Regions from separate parts of the Duganella sp. genome, predicted to be linked through region 2. Evidence: predicted binding sites of a transcription regulator. Region 2 holds the regulator's gene; each other region holds the start of a gene.
What was found. Region 2 encodes sigma-54, which starts transcription at its own class of promoters, with help from an activator protein. Its sites were predicted from a motif close to TGGCANGNAANCTGCTTT; they were not measured.
Positions count from the first base shown of each region.

Region 1: the regulator sigma-54 is predicted to act here: its motif matches at 2,074-2,091, upstream of ABDW57_RS23140 (ammonium transporter).
Region 3: the regulator sigma-54 is predicted to act here: its motif matches at 1,791-1,808, upstream of ABDW57_RS25640 (PEP-CTERM sorting domain-containing protein).

Region 1 covers NZ_JBCNLB010000018.1:24,750-29,176, forward strand. Annotated here, with positions in the region: gene ABDW57_RS23135 (zinc-dependent metalloprotease) at 1-1,982, shown strand, start outside; gene ABDW57_RS23140 (ammonium transporter) at 2,140-3,342, shown strand; gene ABDW57_RS23145 (PEP-CTERM sorting domain-containing protein) at 3,486-4,427, shown strand, end outside.
Region 2 covers NZ_JBCNLB010000014.1:51,416-55,842, reverse strand. Annotated here, with positions in the region: gene lptC (LPS export ABC transporter periplasmic protein LptC) at 1-17, shown strand, start outside; gene lptA (lipopolysaccharide transport periplasmic protein LptA) at 35-616, shown strand; gene lptB (LPS export ABC transporter ATP-binding protein) at 618-1,370, shown strand; gene ABDW57_RS20345 (RNA polymerase factor sigma-54) at 1,377-2,849, shown strand; gene raiA (ribosome-associated translation inhibitor RaiA) at 2,926-3,285, shown strand; gene ABDW57_RS20335 (TonB-dependent receptor) at 3,485-4,427, shown strand, end outside.
Region 3 covers NZ_JBCNLB010000023.1:66,883-71,309, forward strand. Annotated here, with positions in the region: gene ABDW57_RS25620 (hypothetical protein) at 1-117, shown strand, start outside; tRNA gene ABDW57_RS25625 (tRNA-Lys) at 161-236, opposite strand; gene ABDW57_RS25630 (acyltransferase) at 353-1,504, shown strand; gene ABDW57_RS25635 (hypothetical protein) at 1,533-1,754, shown strand; gene ABDW57_RS25640 (PEP-CTERM sorting domain-containing protein) at 1,881-2,531, shown strand; gene ABDW57_RS25645 (TonB-dependent receptor) at 2,735-4,427, shown strand, end outside.

The DNA.
Region 1 (4,427 bases), on a different contig from region 2:
ACCGTCACGGCATCGCCGCGCGGCTGGCCGGCGCCAAACAGGGCGCGTACGCCATCGACCCGGCGCGCAGCGCGGTGCTGGCGGCGGAAGCCAAAGCCTTCCCGGACAACGTGGAACTGGAAGCCTTGCTGACCTTTGCCGGTCCGGGTCAGGCGGAATTCGTCAGGCAGGTGGGTGCCGATGCCGCCAGCCTGTCGATGCGTCAGCGTATCAGCATGGTGCGCCTGCCGGCCGCCGATGCGTGGCGCCCGCGCGCTTACCATCCGTATTCCGGCGGTTTCGACGCCAGCTACTTTGACTTCGCCACGCCACTGGCCAGCAGCATCGACGTTCACTGGCAGGTGCGCCACAAACTGGAAAAGACCGATCCGTCGGCGGCCGTCAGCACGGTGAAGAAGCCGATCGTCTACTACGTCGACCGTGGCGCGCCCGAACCGGTGCGTTCGGCGCTGATTCAGGGCGCCTCGTGGTGGGCCAGCGCTTTTGAGAAAGCGGGCTTCAAGGATGCCTACCGCGTCGAGCTGCTGCCGGAAGGCGTGGATGCGCAGGACATCCGCTACAACGTCATCAGCTGGGTGCACCGCGCCACGCGCGGCTGGTCGTACGGGAATGCGCTGACCGATCCGCGCACCGGCCAGATCCTGCGCGGCGCTGTCACGCTTGGATCGCAGCGCGTGCGCCAGGACATCCTGATCGCGGAAGCGCTGCTGGCGCCATACGGTAAAAGCAGCGCCGCCGACAAGCAGAAACTGGCCGAGCAAATGGCGCTGGCGCGGCTGCGCCAGCTGGCTGCGCACGAAGTGGGCCACACGCTGGGCTTCGCGCACAACTTTGCCGCCAGCCGTATGGGCAATGGCTCGGTGATGGATTATCCGCATCCCATCCTCAAGCTGACTACGCAAGGCGAGGTTGATCTGTCCAATGCATACGGCGTAGGCGTCGGCCCCTGGGACGACTACATCGTCAAATACATCTACGGCGATTTTGGCAGTGGCGCACAAGAAGAAGCGGCGCTGGCCAGGCTGCGCGCCGATGCGCGTGCCGCCGGCATGCTGTACTCCAGCGACCAGGATGACCGCGTGCCCGGCGCCAGCCATCCGGACGGCCTGTTGTGGGACTTCGGCCCGGATACGCTGAAGACCTGGGACCAGCTGGGCGCGGTGCGCCAGCGCGCGCTGCAAACCTTCTCGGTCGATGTGCTGCCCGATGCGCGCCAGATCGGCGAGCTGGAAGCGCGGCTGGTGCCGGTCTACCTGCTGCAGCGCTACCAGGGCGAGGCCGTGGCGCGCCTGATCGGCGGCGGCGACTTTGATTACACCAGCGCCGGCGACGTCAGGGCAGGCACCGCCAGGGCCGGCATCAAGCTCACGCCGCCGGACGTGCAGCGCCAGGCCATCAGCCGCCTGACTGACAGCCTGCGCGCCGAGTACCTGGCGCTGCCGGCCAATGTGCTGGATATCCTGACCCCGCCGGCAGCCGGCTACGGCCGCAACCGCGAATACTTTGACACCCGCATGGAATCGGTGTTCGACGCCTTCTCGATCGCCGAATCGGCCGCCGCCCACACCACCGGATTTCTGCTGAACGCCGAGCGCTTCAACCGGCTGGCGTGGCAGCATGCGCGCGACAGCAAGCAGCCGGGCGTGCAGGAAGTGCTGACGCAGCTGCTGCAAAAGACCTGGAAGCGCGACCCGGTGCCGGCCAGCGTGATCGGCGGCGAGGCGGTGCAACTGGCGGCCAACTGGGTGGTCTCCGACAGCCTGCTGCGGCTGCTGGACGGCGGGCAGCTGCACCCGCAGGTGGCGGCCGAGGTGCGGCAATCGGCACGTGAGCTGGTCCAGTGGCTGCAAAAGAACCCCGGCAAGGGCGTCACCGCCGACAGCCGCAAGCAGGCGGCCGACTACATCACTACCTATCTGACTGATCCGCGCAGCGTCAAGTTGCGCGCTGCACCAACGGTGCCGCCCGGCGCACCAATTTAGCGCCTCATGTTGGTGCATCGTCGGCTGCCGCCATTTGATGCACCAACATGAAACCACATTAAAATCAGCCACTTAAGATTTTGCACCAAAGTGGTACAGAAATTGCTTCCCATGTTCAGTCTTTATTTTATGTGCTTTATTTTGGGGAGTAATTTTGATGTCTGGATTCAAAGACGGTGCAGACGCACTGTTTATCTTGCTCGGCGCCATCATGATTTTGGCGATGCATGCCGGTTTTGCCTTCCTGGAATTGGGCACCGTGCGTAAAAAGAACCAGGTCAACGCCTTGGTCAAGATCCTGGTCGACTTCTGCGTATCGACCATCGTCTATTTCTTTGTCGGCTACAGCATTGCTTACGGCGTCAATTTCTTCTCATCGGCCGACGTGCTGGCCGCCAAAAACGGTTTTGAACTGGTCAAATTCTTCTTCCTGCTGACCTTTGCCGCCGCCATCCCGGCGATTATTTCGGGCGGCATTGCCGAGCGCGCGCGCTTTCATCCGCAGACGGCCGCCACGGCGCTGCTGGTCGGCCTGGTCTATCCTCTGTTCGAGGGCATCGCCTGGAACCACCGGTTTGGCGTGCAGGACTGGCTGCTGCAGAGCTTTGGCGCCGAGTTCCATGACTTTGCCGGCTCGGTGGTGGTGCACGCGGTCGGCGGCTGGATCGCGCTGCCGGCGGTGCTGCTGCTGGGGGCACGCCGTGGCCGCTACATGAAAAACGGCGGCATCGCCGCCCATCCGCCTTCGTCGATTCCCTTCCTGGCGCTGGGCGCCTGGATATTGATGGTGGGCTGGTTCGGCTTCAACGTCATGAGCGCGCAAGCGCTGGACAAGATGAACGGCCTGGTAGCGGTCAATTCGCTGATGGCCATGGTCGGCGGCACGCTGGTTGCCACTTCGCTCGGCAAGAACGACCCCGGTTTCGTGCATAACGGCCCCTTGGCTGGCCTGGTAGCGGTCTGCGCCGGTTCCGACCTGATGCATCCGCTTGGCGCGCTGGTCACCGGCGGCATGGCCGGCGCCATCTTCGTCTGGATGTTCACGCTGGCGCAGAACAAATGGAAGATCGACGATGTGCTGGGCGTATGGCCGCTGCACGGCCTGTGCGGCGTCTGGGGCGGCATCGCGGCCGGTATTTTCGGTTTGAAAGCGCTGGGTGGCGCCGGCGGTGTGGCTTTAGGTTCACAATTGGCCGGTACGTTGCTGGGAGTGGCAATCGCAGGCACTGGCGGCACTCTGGTCTACGGTCTGTTGAAGAAAACCGTAGGCTTGCGTCTGGATCCGGAGGAGGAATTCCAGGGGGCCGACCTCTCGATCCACCGCATCACGTCCACGCCGGAGCGCGAATCGAATTGGTAAAAACGCAACATGATATGCCGGAAAGTATTTATTTTAGATCATTCATTTATTCTAATTGACTCGCCGATAATCTTAATCCAGAATCGACACTCATAAGAATAGTAACTATATAAACATGTCAAATTTGAATGAGTGGGTCAATTATGAAATCCTTTCCTAAGCTGATGATCGCCACCGTGGTTGCCGCCGCCTGCGCGCAATCGGCGCACGCGGTAAACATGGTGCAAATCGACGGCGCCCACGCAAGCTTCTTTTATGATGCTGATTTCTGGGGCCTTGGCACTGCCAGCGTCCTGGGCGACAAGATCAGCTTCAGCACGCCGTCCTACTTCAATCAGCGCGCCGAGGGCTATGGCAAGATCGGGGAGGATACCGACCGCTATACCAACCAGACCGCGTCGGCAGTGGTTGCGGTAGCCAAGACGGGCTATCAGTTGACTGGCGGCATCCGCTACGATGTCACCACCACTTATGCGCAACCGGTGGCTGGCGCGTTTGCGTCGCAAGTCAACAACAGCAACATCAGCACCGGCAGCTGGAACGGCAAGACCTTTGTCTCCAATGAGCAACTGGGACAGTTCTCGCTGTTCCTCAGCCGCAGCAGCAGTGCGGACGGCATTGGTTCCGGCAGCACCGACACCACCGGCACCATCAGCGGCGCCGGCACGTATTCGGTAGTGGGGCTGGACAGCTACCTGTTCCTGAGCACTTCGCAACGCGGTATCGGCTATTCGGAAGCCGGTCTCAGCACCGCCAGCTACCAGTTTGGTGTTTCTGCCGTGCCGGAACCGGCGACTTACGGCATGCTGCTGGGTGGCGTGGCCGTGCTTGCGCTGGCTGGCCGCCGTCGCCGCAAGCTGATGGGCGGCTCGCTGCTGGCCGCGGCCAGCCTGGCGGGCACGGCGCACGCTGCCAATTATGTGGAAGTGATCGGCACCCATGTCAGCTTCTTCTACGACGCCGACTACTGGGGCGACAACGCCGCCACCGTGGTGGGCGACAAGATCACCCTGAGCACCCCGACCTATGTCGACCGCACCGCCATTGGCAATTCGCCATCGGAAAAGAACCAGCGCACCTTTGTC
Region 2 (4,427 bases):
CGCGCGCGGCACATTGAAGGAAGCAATGATGAAGATGAATAAACTGATGTTGTCGGCGGCGCTGCTGCTGGCCGCCGCTGCCGGCGTGGTGCACGCCGAGAAGGCCGATTCCACCAAGCCGACCCAGGTGACTTTCGACCAGCTGGACGCCGACGACGTCAAGCAGATCAAGACCTTCACCGGCAATGTGGTGCTGACGCGCGGCACCCTGCTGATGAAGTCGCCCAAGGCGGTGGTGACGGAAGATCCGGAAGGCTACCAGTTCGTCGTGCTGCACAGCGCGCCGGGTGTGCAGGCCACCTTCCGCCAGAAGCTGGACGGCGCCGGCGACCAGTGGGTCGAGGGCCAGGCCGACCGCATCGAGTACGACAACAAGACCGAGCTGGTCAAGCTGTACGCCAAGGCGCAGATCAAGAAGCTGGAAGGCGGCAAGCCCGCCAGCCAGGTCGACGGTGAATTCATTTCCTACGACAGCCGCAAGGAATTCTTCGCGGTGAAGAACACGGCCAGCGGCGAGAGCAAGCCGGGCGCGGGCCGCAGCACCATGGTGATTCAGCCATCGAGCAAGCTGGCAACGCCGCCTGCGCCGACCACCCAGCCTGCACCGGGGAAATAAGATGGAAGCATCCTGCGGTAGCACCCTGATCGTCAAAGGCTTGCAAAAGACCTACGGCAAGCGCCAGGTGGTGCATGACGTGTCGCTGCAAGTCGAATGCGGTGAAGTGGTCGGCCTGCTGGGGCCGAACGGCGCCGGCAAGACCACCTCGTTTTACATGATCGTCGGCCTGGTGCCGTCGGACGCCGGCAGCATCGATATCAGCGGCACCGATATCTCCTCGCTGCCGATCCACCGCCGCGCGACGATGGGCCTGTCCTATCTGCCGCAGGAAGCGTCGGTGTTCCGCAAGCTGACTGTGGAAGAAAATATCCGTGCCGTGCTGGAAATCCAGAAAGTGGACGGCAAGCCTTTATCCAAGGCTGACATTGATGAACGGCTGAATACCCTGCTGGCCGATTTGCAAATCGAAAAGCTGCGCGAAAACCAGGCGCTGTCGCTGTCCGGTGGCGAGCGCCGCCGCGTCGAGATCGCGCGCGCCCTGGCCACCAATCCGCGCTTCGTGCTGCTCGATGAACCTTTCGCCGGGGTCGACCCGATTGCCGTGATTGAGATCCAGCGCATCGTGCGCTTCCTCAAGGAGCGCGGCATCGGCGTCCTCATTACCGACCACAATGTGCGCGAGACGCTGGGCATCTGCGACCGCGCCTACATCATCAACCAGGGGACGGTGCTGGCTTCCGGCCGTCCGGACGACATCATCGCCAACGAGTCGGTGCGCCGCGTCTATCTGGGTGAACATTTCCGTATGTAAGTCTTCATGAAACAGTCTCTGCAACTGCGCACGTCGCAGCACCTGGCGTTGACGCCGCAACTGCAACAGTCGATCCGGCTGCTGCAGTTGTCAACGCTGGAGCTGCACCAGGAACTGGAACAACTGCTGATCGATAACCCGCTGCTGGAACGCCTGGACGATCCGCTGGACCATTCGCTGCGCCTGCTGGCCGATGGCGCCATCAGCCAGCAGGCGCCGGCCGGCGAAGCGCCGCCGGAAGGCCCGCCGGGCGAGGCGCCGGCGGCCGAAGCCGACACCTACGATGCCCCGGCCGCCGACACTGAAAGCACCACCCCCGATGCCGACCTGGACTGGGGTGACTCCGGCCGCAGCAAGAACAACGACGACGAGGAAGCGCGTCCGCAACTGGAAGCCCATCACTGCACGCTGCGCGAGCATTTGATGGAACAGATGCGGGTGACGGTGCTGGAAATGCGCGACCGCGCGCTGGTGGAGCTGATCATCGACGCGCTTGACGAAAACGGCTACCTGGAAGAATCGCTGGAAGAAATCCACGCGCGCCTGCCGCCAGAGCTGGAGATTGAAATCGAGGAGCTGCAGACCGCGCTCAAGCTGCTGCAAAGCTTCGACCCGATGGGCGTGGGCGCGCGCAATGCGTCCGAGTGCCTGGCGATACAAATCAGGCGTTTGCCCGGCGTGCCTTTGGTGACGCGGCGCATGGCCCTGGCCATCGTGGAAAATCACCTGACCTGGTTTGCCCAGCGCGACTTCAACAAGCTGAAAAAAACCCTGCTGTGCGATGACGAAGACTTGCGCGAAGCGCAGGCCGTGATTCGCCAGTGCAATCCGCATCCGGGCGCGGCGTTCGCCTCCGATGTGTCGGACTATGTGGTGCCGGATGTGATCGTCAAAAAATCGCGCAACGGCTGGCAGGTCAGCCTGAACAACGACGTCATGCCGCGCCTGCGCGTGAACGCCATGTACGCCAACCTGCTCAAGCAGGGCAAGGGGGAAAGCGCCATGGGCGCGCAATTGCAAGAGGCCAAATGGCTGATTAAAAATATGCGCCAGCGTTTCGATACGATCCTGCGCGTGGCACAGGCGATAGTAGAAAGACAAAAGAACTTTTTCTCGCATGGCGCCGTCGCCATGCGCCCCCTTGTGCTTCGCGAAATTGCTGATACACTGGGACTACACGAGAGCACTATTTCTCGCGTAACAACTCAAAAATATATGCTGACCCCGCACGGCATGTTTGAGTTGAAATATTTCTTTGGTAGCCATGTCGCCACCGAAGCTGGCGGGGAAGCAAGTTCGACGGCGATACGTGCCTTGATTGTGCAATTGACAGGAGCTGAAGACCCGAAAAATCCTTTATCCGACAGTAAGATTGCGGACATGCTGGGAGAACAGGGCATGGTGATTGCGCGACGGACTGTTGCCAAGTATCGCGAAGCTCTCAAAATCCCGCCAGTAAGCCTCCGCAAGTCTTTGTAGTGTGTTGGTTCCTGCGCGCCCGGCAGCAATGGGCACCGCACTAACCGTCAGAAGCGACTTATCTTTAGGAGTGTGTATGAATCTCACCATCAGTGGACATCATCTCGAAGTGACCGCAGCGATTCGCGAGTACGTGCAGAACAAGCTGGAACGGGTCACCCGCCACTTTGATCAAGTGATTGATATTGCTGTCATCCTGACCGTAGATAACCTTAAAGAGAAAGAGAAACGCCAGAAGGCTGAAATCAATCTGCGTCTGTCCGGTAAAACCGTCTACGTGGAAAGCCTGTCGCAAGACCTGTACGCCGCCATCGATACCCTGATCGACAAGCTTGATCGCCAGGTCATGAAGTACAAATCCAAAGTTCAATCGCACGGGCACGATGCCATCAAGCATATCCCGGATAGCTACGAACCCGCTGCCGCCGCCCTATAACAACGGCCCCGGCACATACAACTAAGGGCGCATGAGGGCGCCCTTTTTTGATCCTGCCCTGTTAAACGATTTTCTAAATCTTGGCAAGCTGCATTGGCGTTTACACAACGCAACGCAAATCTCTCTGGAATTTACAGTGCTGGAATGGTTTAATCATTAAGTTAAACGTTTTCCTATAACTACAAAGAGAGACTACACGATGAATCAACTCGCGATCCGGCCGCTGAGCGCGGCAATTGCCTTGATCTGCCTGTCCAGCGCCTGGGCACAGGAAGAGCCCGCGACGGTGGTGGTGTCCGGCATCCGCAAATCGTATGCCGACGCCGTCAACATGAAGCGCGACACCCTGGAAATTACCGACAGCATTTCATCCGACGGCCTGGGCCGCTTCCCTGACCTGAACGTGGGCGAGGCCATCCAGCGCATTCCCGGCGTGCAACTGAACCGCGAAGCCGGCTCGCGCAACGCCACCATCAACTTGCGCGGTCTGCCTGGCACCTTCGCGCTGACCACGATTAACGGCATGTCGTTCGCCCAGCCGGTGCTGAATGGATCGACCCCGCTGGGGGCGTTCAACTCGGACATTTTCAGCGCGGTGACGGTGCTGAAAAGCCCGACCGCGGCAGAACAGCCGGGCGGCCTGAGCGGCAACATCGATTTGCGCATCACCTCGGCGCTGGCGCGCAAGGATGGCGGCGGCATCACCGTGGGCGACGAATATGACGAGCTGGGCCGCCTGACCACGCCGAATGCCACGGTGTCCTGGAACAAGCACTTCGGCAAGGATCTGGCGGTGTTTGGCGTGTATGCCTACAAGAAAGAAGATTTCCGCCGCGATTCGACCCAGATTCAGGATTACGATCAGCTGACGGCAGCCAACCTCGGCATCACGCAAGCGCAGTTCGACGCGCGCTATCCAAAGTCGGAATACGCCAAGGGCATCCTGTTCCCCGGCCAGATCCGCCAGACCGTGACCGCCAACACCGGCGCCACCCACAGCGGCGCGGCCGGCGTCGGCTGGCGCATGAACAGCGAGACCAAGCTCAACCTCACTGGCTACTTCAGCGACCGCAAGCTCGATGCCTCCAACCAGTACCTGAACTATATCGACCCGACCGTCAATTCGCCGATCACCAACCTGG
Region 3 (4,427 bases), on a different contig from region 2:
CAGCACTATCACACCTGGGAGGCGCTGCGCGCCCATCCGGACATCCAGACCTTCATCGCCTGGGTGGCGCGCAAGCCGCCCGGCTTTTACGTGCGCACCGAGAAGAAGTCGCGCTAGAAACGACAACGCCAACCCGGAGATTGGCGTTGTGGCTGCATCTTGGTAGGCCGTGCGGGATTCGAACCTGCGACCAACGGATTAAAAGTCCGCTGCTCTACCAGCTGAGCTAACGACCCAAGGGCCAGCATTTTACTGCTGCTTGGCGGAAAGTTCAAGGGCCGCGTGCTGGCGCGCGCCACACATTGCTCATCCTCGGCTATCATATCGCCCTTCGTTGCAAGAGGAATGAGGAATGAAAGAAGTTGCAGTGACGCATGGCATGGGTAAGCCGGCCCCGTCGCAGTTTGGCTTGATTAACCTGTTGAAGGCAGGCGCGGCGCAGCTGATCGTTTTGCACCATCTGGCTTTCTATGGCCCGATGGCCGACCACGCACGCACCTTGTTTCCGGCATTGATCGACTGGCTCAGCGGCAGTGCCCGCATTGCCGTGCAAGTCTTCCTGGTGATCGGCGGCTTCCTGGCGGCCAAGTCGCTGGCGCCCTCCGGCCATGCCGGCTACGCCGATCCGCTGCGCGCCATCTGGCGCCGCTACGCCAAGCTGGCGCCGCCGTTCCTGGCCGCCACCATCATCGCGGTGCTGGCCTCGGCGCTGGCGGCGCGCTGGATGATCCACGATTCCATCTCCGCGCCCGCGACCTGGTCGCAACTGGCCGCGCACGCCTTGTTGCTGCACGGCGTGCTGGGCTATCCGTCGGTGTCGGCCGGCGCCTGGTATGTGGCCATCGATTTCCAGCTGTACGCGCTGCTGGTGCTGGCGCTGTGGATGGCCGGTATCGGCGAAGGCAAGCGGCCGCTGTCGTGGCTGATGCCGGTGATGACGGCGTTTGGCATCACCATGTCGCTGCTGTATTTCAATCTGGATGCCGACTGGGATAACTGGGCGCCGTATTTCTTTGGCAGCTATGGCCTGGGCGTGATGGCGTGGTGGGCCAGCGACCCGCGCCGCAAGCCCGGCTTTGCCGTGATCTTGCTGCTGATGGCCCTGCTGCCGGCCGTGATCGGCCTGCTGCTGGAGTTCCGCAGCCGCATTGCGCTGGCGGCGATGACGGCCTGCGTGCTGTTCCTGTTCGGTCGCATCAAGACCGCGTCCGAAGGACGCGCCTGGCGGGCGATTCACGGCATGGGCAAGATTTCCTACGCGGTGTTCCTGATCCACTTCCCGGTGTGTCTGCTGGTGAACGCGGCTTTCAGCCGCTATGTGTCGGCCGAGCCGCAATGGCAAGCGCTGGGCATGCTGGCGGCCTGGGGCGGCAGCCTGATGGCTGGCGCGCTGTTCCATCACTGGGTGGAGCAGCCGCTGGGCCGCGCGATGCAGGCGCTGAGCGGGCAACTGGCGGCGTCCAAGCCGCTGCCGGCTCGCCTGAGCGGCGTTTCGCTGCGATAATACGACCTCCATTTGAAAGGACGGTCGCATGACCTATGAAGAATACCTCGACGAAGTCACCACGCTGATCTTCGAAAAATACGGCCTGGACGAGGCCGCCGCCGTCAAACTGGTGGTGGCTGCCCAGGACAAAGAATTCTTCGTCAAACACGACGAAGACAAGAAACTGCGCAATATCGACCAGGCCCACCAGGACGCCAAGTCCATCTACGAAGCCGCCCACGGCGCCAAAACGAAGCCAAAACGCTAAGATTTCGTTGTTTTTGAGCATTGAAACGTATATTTCTTGCATGAATTTTGCGAGATGTGATACCTTACGTTTCATAGATCGAGCGCAACTTTAGTGATTATTTTGACATCTACCGCTGGGGTAACTATGAAGACCTTGTTGAACATCGCATTCCTGAGCTGCTGCCTTGCTGGCACGGTCGCTCACGCCGCCAACACGCCGGGCAAAGGTACTTCCAGCAACAAAGATGCCTACCTGAACATTGGTACCACCAAGGATTTTTCCGACCAGTTTGCGCTGGTGCTGGGGCAGAACATCAACCCGATTCAGTCGACTGCCGGTTTTGCCAACACCTTTACCTTTGACAGCACCGGTACGTCGAGCTGGAACCGCGCGGCCATCGTGGATAACGGCTCGCTGGTCGACAAGCTGGCCGGCGACAGCCTGACCTTCACCTTCAGCAAGACCAGCGATTACAGCGGCACCTGGTCGATCAAGAACACCAACAGCAAGAACCTGACCGTGGATCTGGTGTTGTCGCTGCACGCCGGTAATAACGTCGGCAGCTTCCTGTTCGACAACCAGGTGGTCAATGCCGGCGCGACCTTGCAAGGCAACTGGGCCGTGAACTGGGTCAACAACGCCAACAATCCGAACAGCATTGCCAAGTTCTCCAACATGGCCTTCTACACTGGCGCCAGCCGCTTCGTCACGGCGGTGCCGGAGCCAACCACCTACGGCATGCTGCTGGGCGGCCTGGCCCTGATCGGCTTCGTCGCACGCCGCCGCAAAGCTTAAAAACAACAACCCGTAGCACACTGAACGCCAGCTTATGCTGGCGTTTTTTTATGGGGCGCGCGTTCGCGTTATATCAATTTGGAATCCCTTTGTGTAAAGAAATAATAGATTGGCATTGTTGTGTGCGGCTTAAGATTGTTCAAGTAGTTGACGTACCCAAGCAGCCGAAAACGAAGTCAGACCTATAACTACACACTGGAGACATGATGAACACGACTCGGATTTCCCTCCGTAAAACTGTATTAGCCGCGCTGATTGCCGACCTGGTCCTCGTGGCCGGCGCCCACGCCCAGACCGCCAGCGACGTCGATCCCTCCGCCACCGTGGTGGTGAGCGGCATCCGCGCCTCGCTCAGCTCCTCGCTCAACACCAAGCGCCTGCAGGACGGCGTGGTGGATGCCGTGTCGGCCGAAGACGCCGGCAAGTTCCCGGACACGAATATTGCTGAATCGCTGCAGCGCGTGACCGGCGTGCAGATCCAGCGCAACAACGGCGAAGGCCGCTACATCTCGGTGCGCGGCCTGGGGCCGGAATTCAACAACGTGCTGGTCAACGGCCGCACCATGACCAGCGACACCGGCGGCCGCGAATTCTCGTTCGACCTGCTGTCGTCCGACCTGATTTCCAAGGCGCTGGTGTACAAGACCTCGCAAGCCTTCCTGCCCGAGGGCGGGATCGGCTCCACGGTCGACATCCAGACCGCCCGTCCGCTGTCCGGCAAGACCGGCCACAGCTCGGTGATCAATGTCTCCGGCGCCTACGATTCCAATTCCGAGAAGAAAACGCCCAACATCAGCGGCATGTACTCGTTTGCCAACGAGGCGCGCACCTTTGGCGTGAACGCTTCGCTGTCGTACACCGACCGCGCCTCCAAGCAGAACAAGGCCATCACCGATGCCTGGAACCTGCGTGACGTCTCCATCATCAACGGCGACCTGAATTCCAAGGGCCTGACCATGGCCGACGTCACCACCAAGAAGCTGTACATTCCGCAAAGCTTCGGCTACCAGCAGGAAAATGAGCGCCGCAAGCGCCTGGTCGGCAACCTGACCATGCAGTACAACCCGACGCCGGACTGGAAGCTGACCGCCGACGCGCTGTACTCCCACCTCGACCAGCGCAACGACGTAATTGCCTTCAGCGACTGGAACAATCCGGTGCAGCTGGGCGTCAAATATGACGGCAATAACCAGATCACCAGCTTCCTGCGCCCCGGCTCGATTTTCTACGCCAACAACCCGGCCATCGCCGGCCCCGGCACGCTGCTGGGCGAGGCCAATTCCAACGACATGATCGTCAAGGGCGGCGACCGCCTGTCGACCACGCGCGCGTTTGGCCTGAACTCGAAATGGAACCTGGCGCCGGACTGGAAACTGGAAGGCGACATCTCGACCTCGCGCACCACCTCCGGCTCGCCGGACATGTGGGTGGTGGCCGGCATGGTGCCGAAGAATGGCGACGTGCTGACCTTTAACGGCACGCCGGGGCTGACCTTTGGCGACGGCATTGCCGACCCGACCGCGGTGCGCGCGCACGCCGTCTCCAACGGCGATGTCCGCAATCACGACAAGCTCAACGAAGGCCGCCTGAATCTGGCGTGGTCGCAGGACTGGGGCTACTTCAAGGGCATCGATACCGGCCTGGCGTATTCGCAGCGTAGCGTCGACCGCACCGAGTGGAAGAACGATGCATGGAATGCGTTCAGCGGCTATCACCTGGCGCTGCCCGCCTCGCTGTTCACGGTGACGCCGATTGACAACTTCATGGGCAACGGCGCGCAGATGCCGAACGCTTACCTGAGCTTCGATCCGTACGCGTACATGAACTACCTGAACCAGCCGTCGATCCTGGCGCAGTCCAACGATCCGGCGCTGTACACCAACACCACCAAGTATC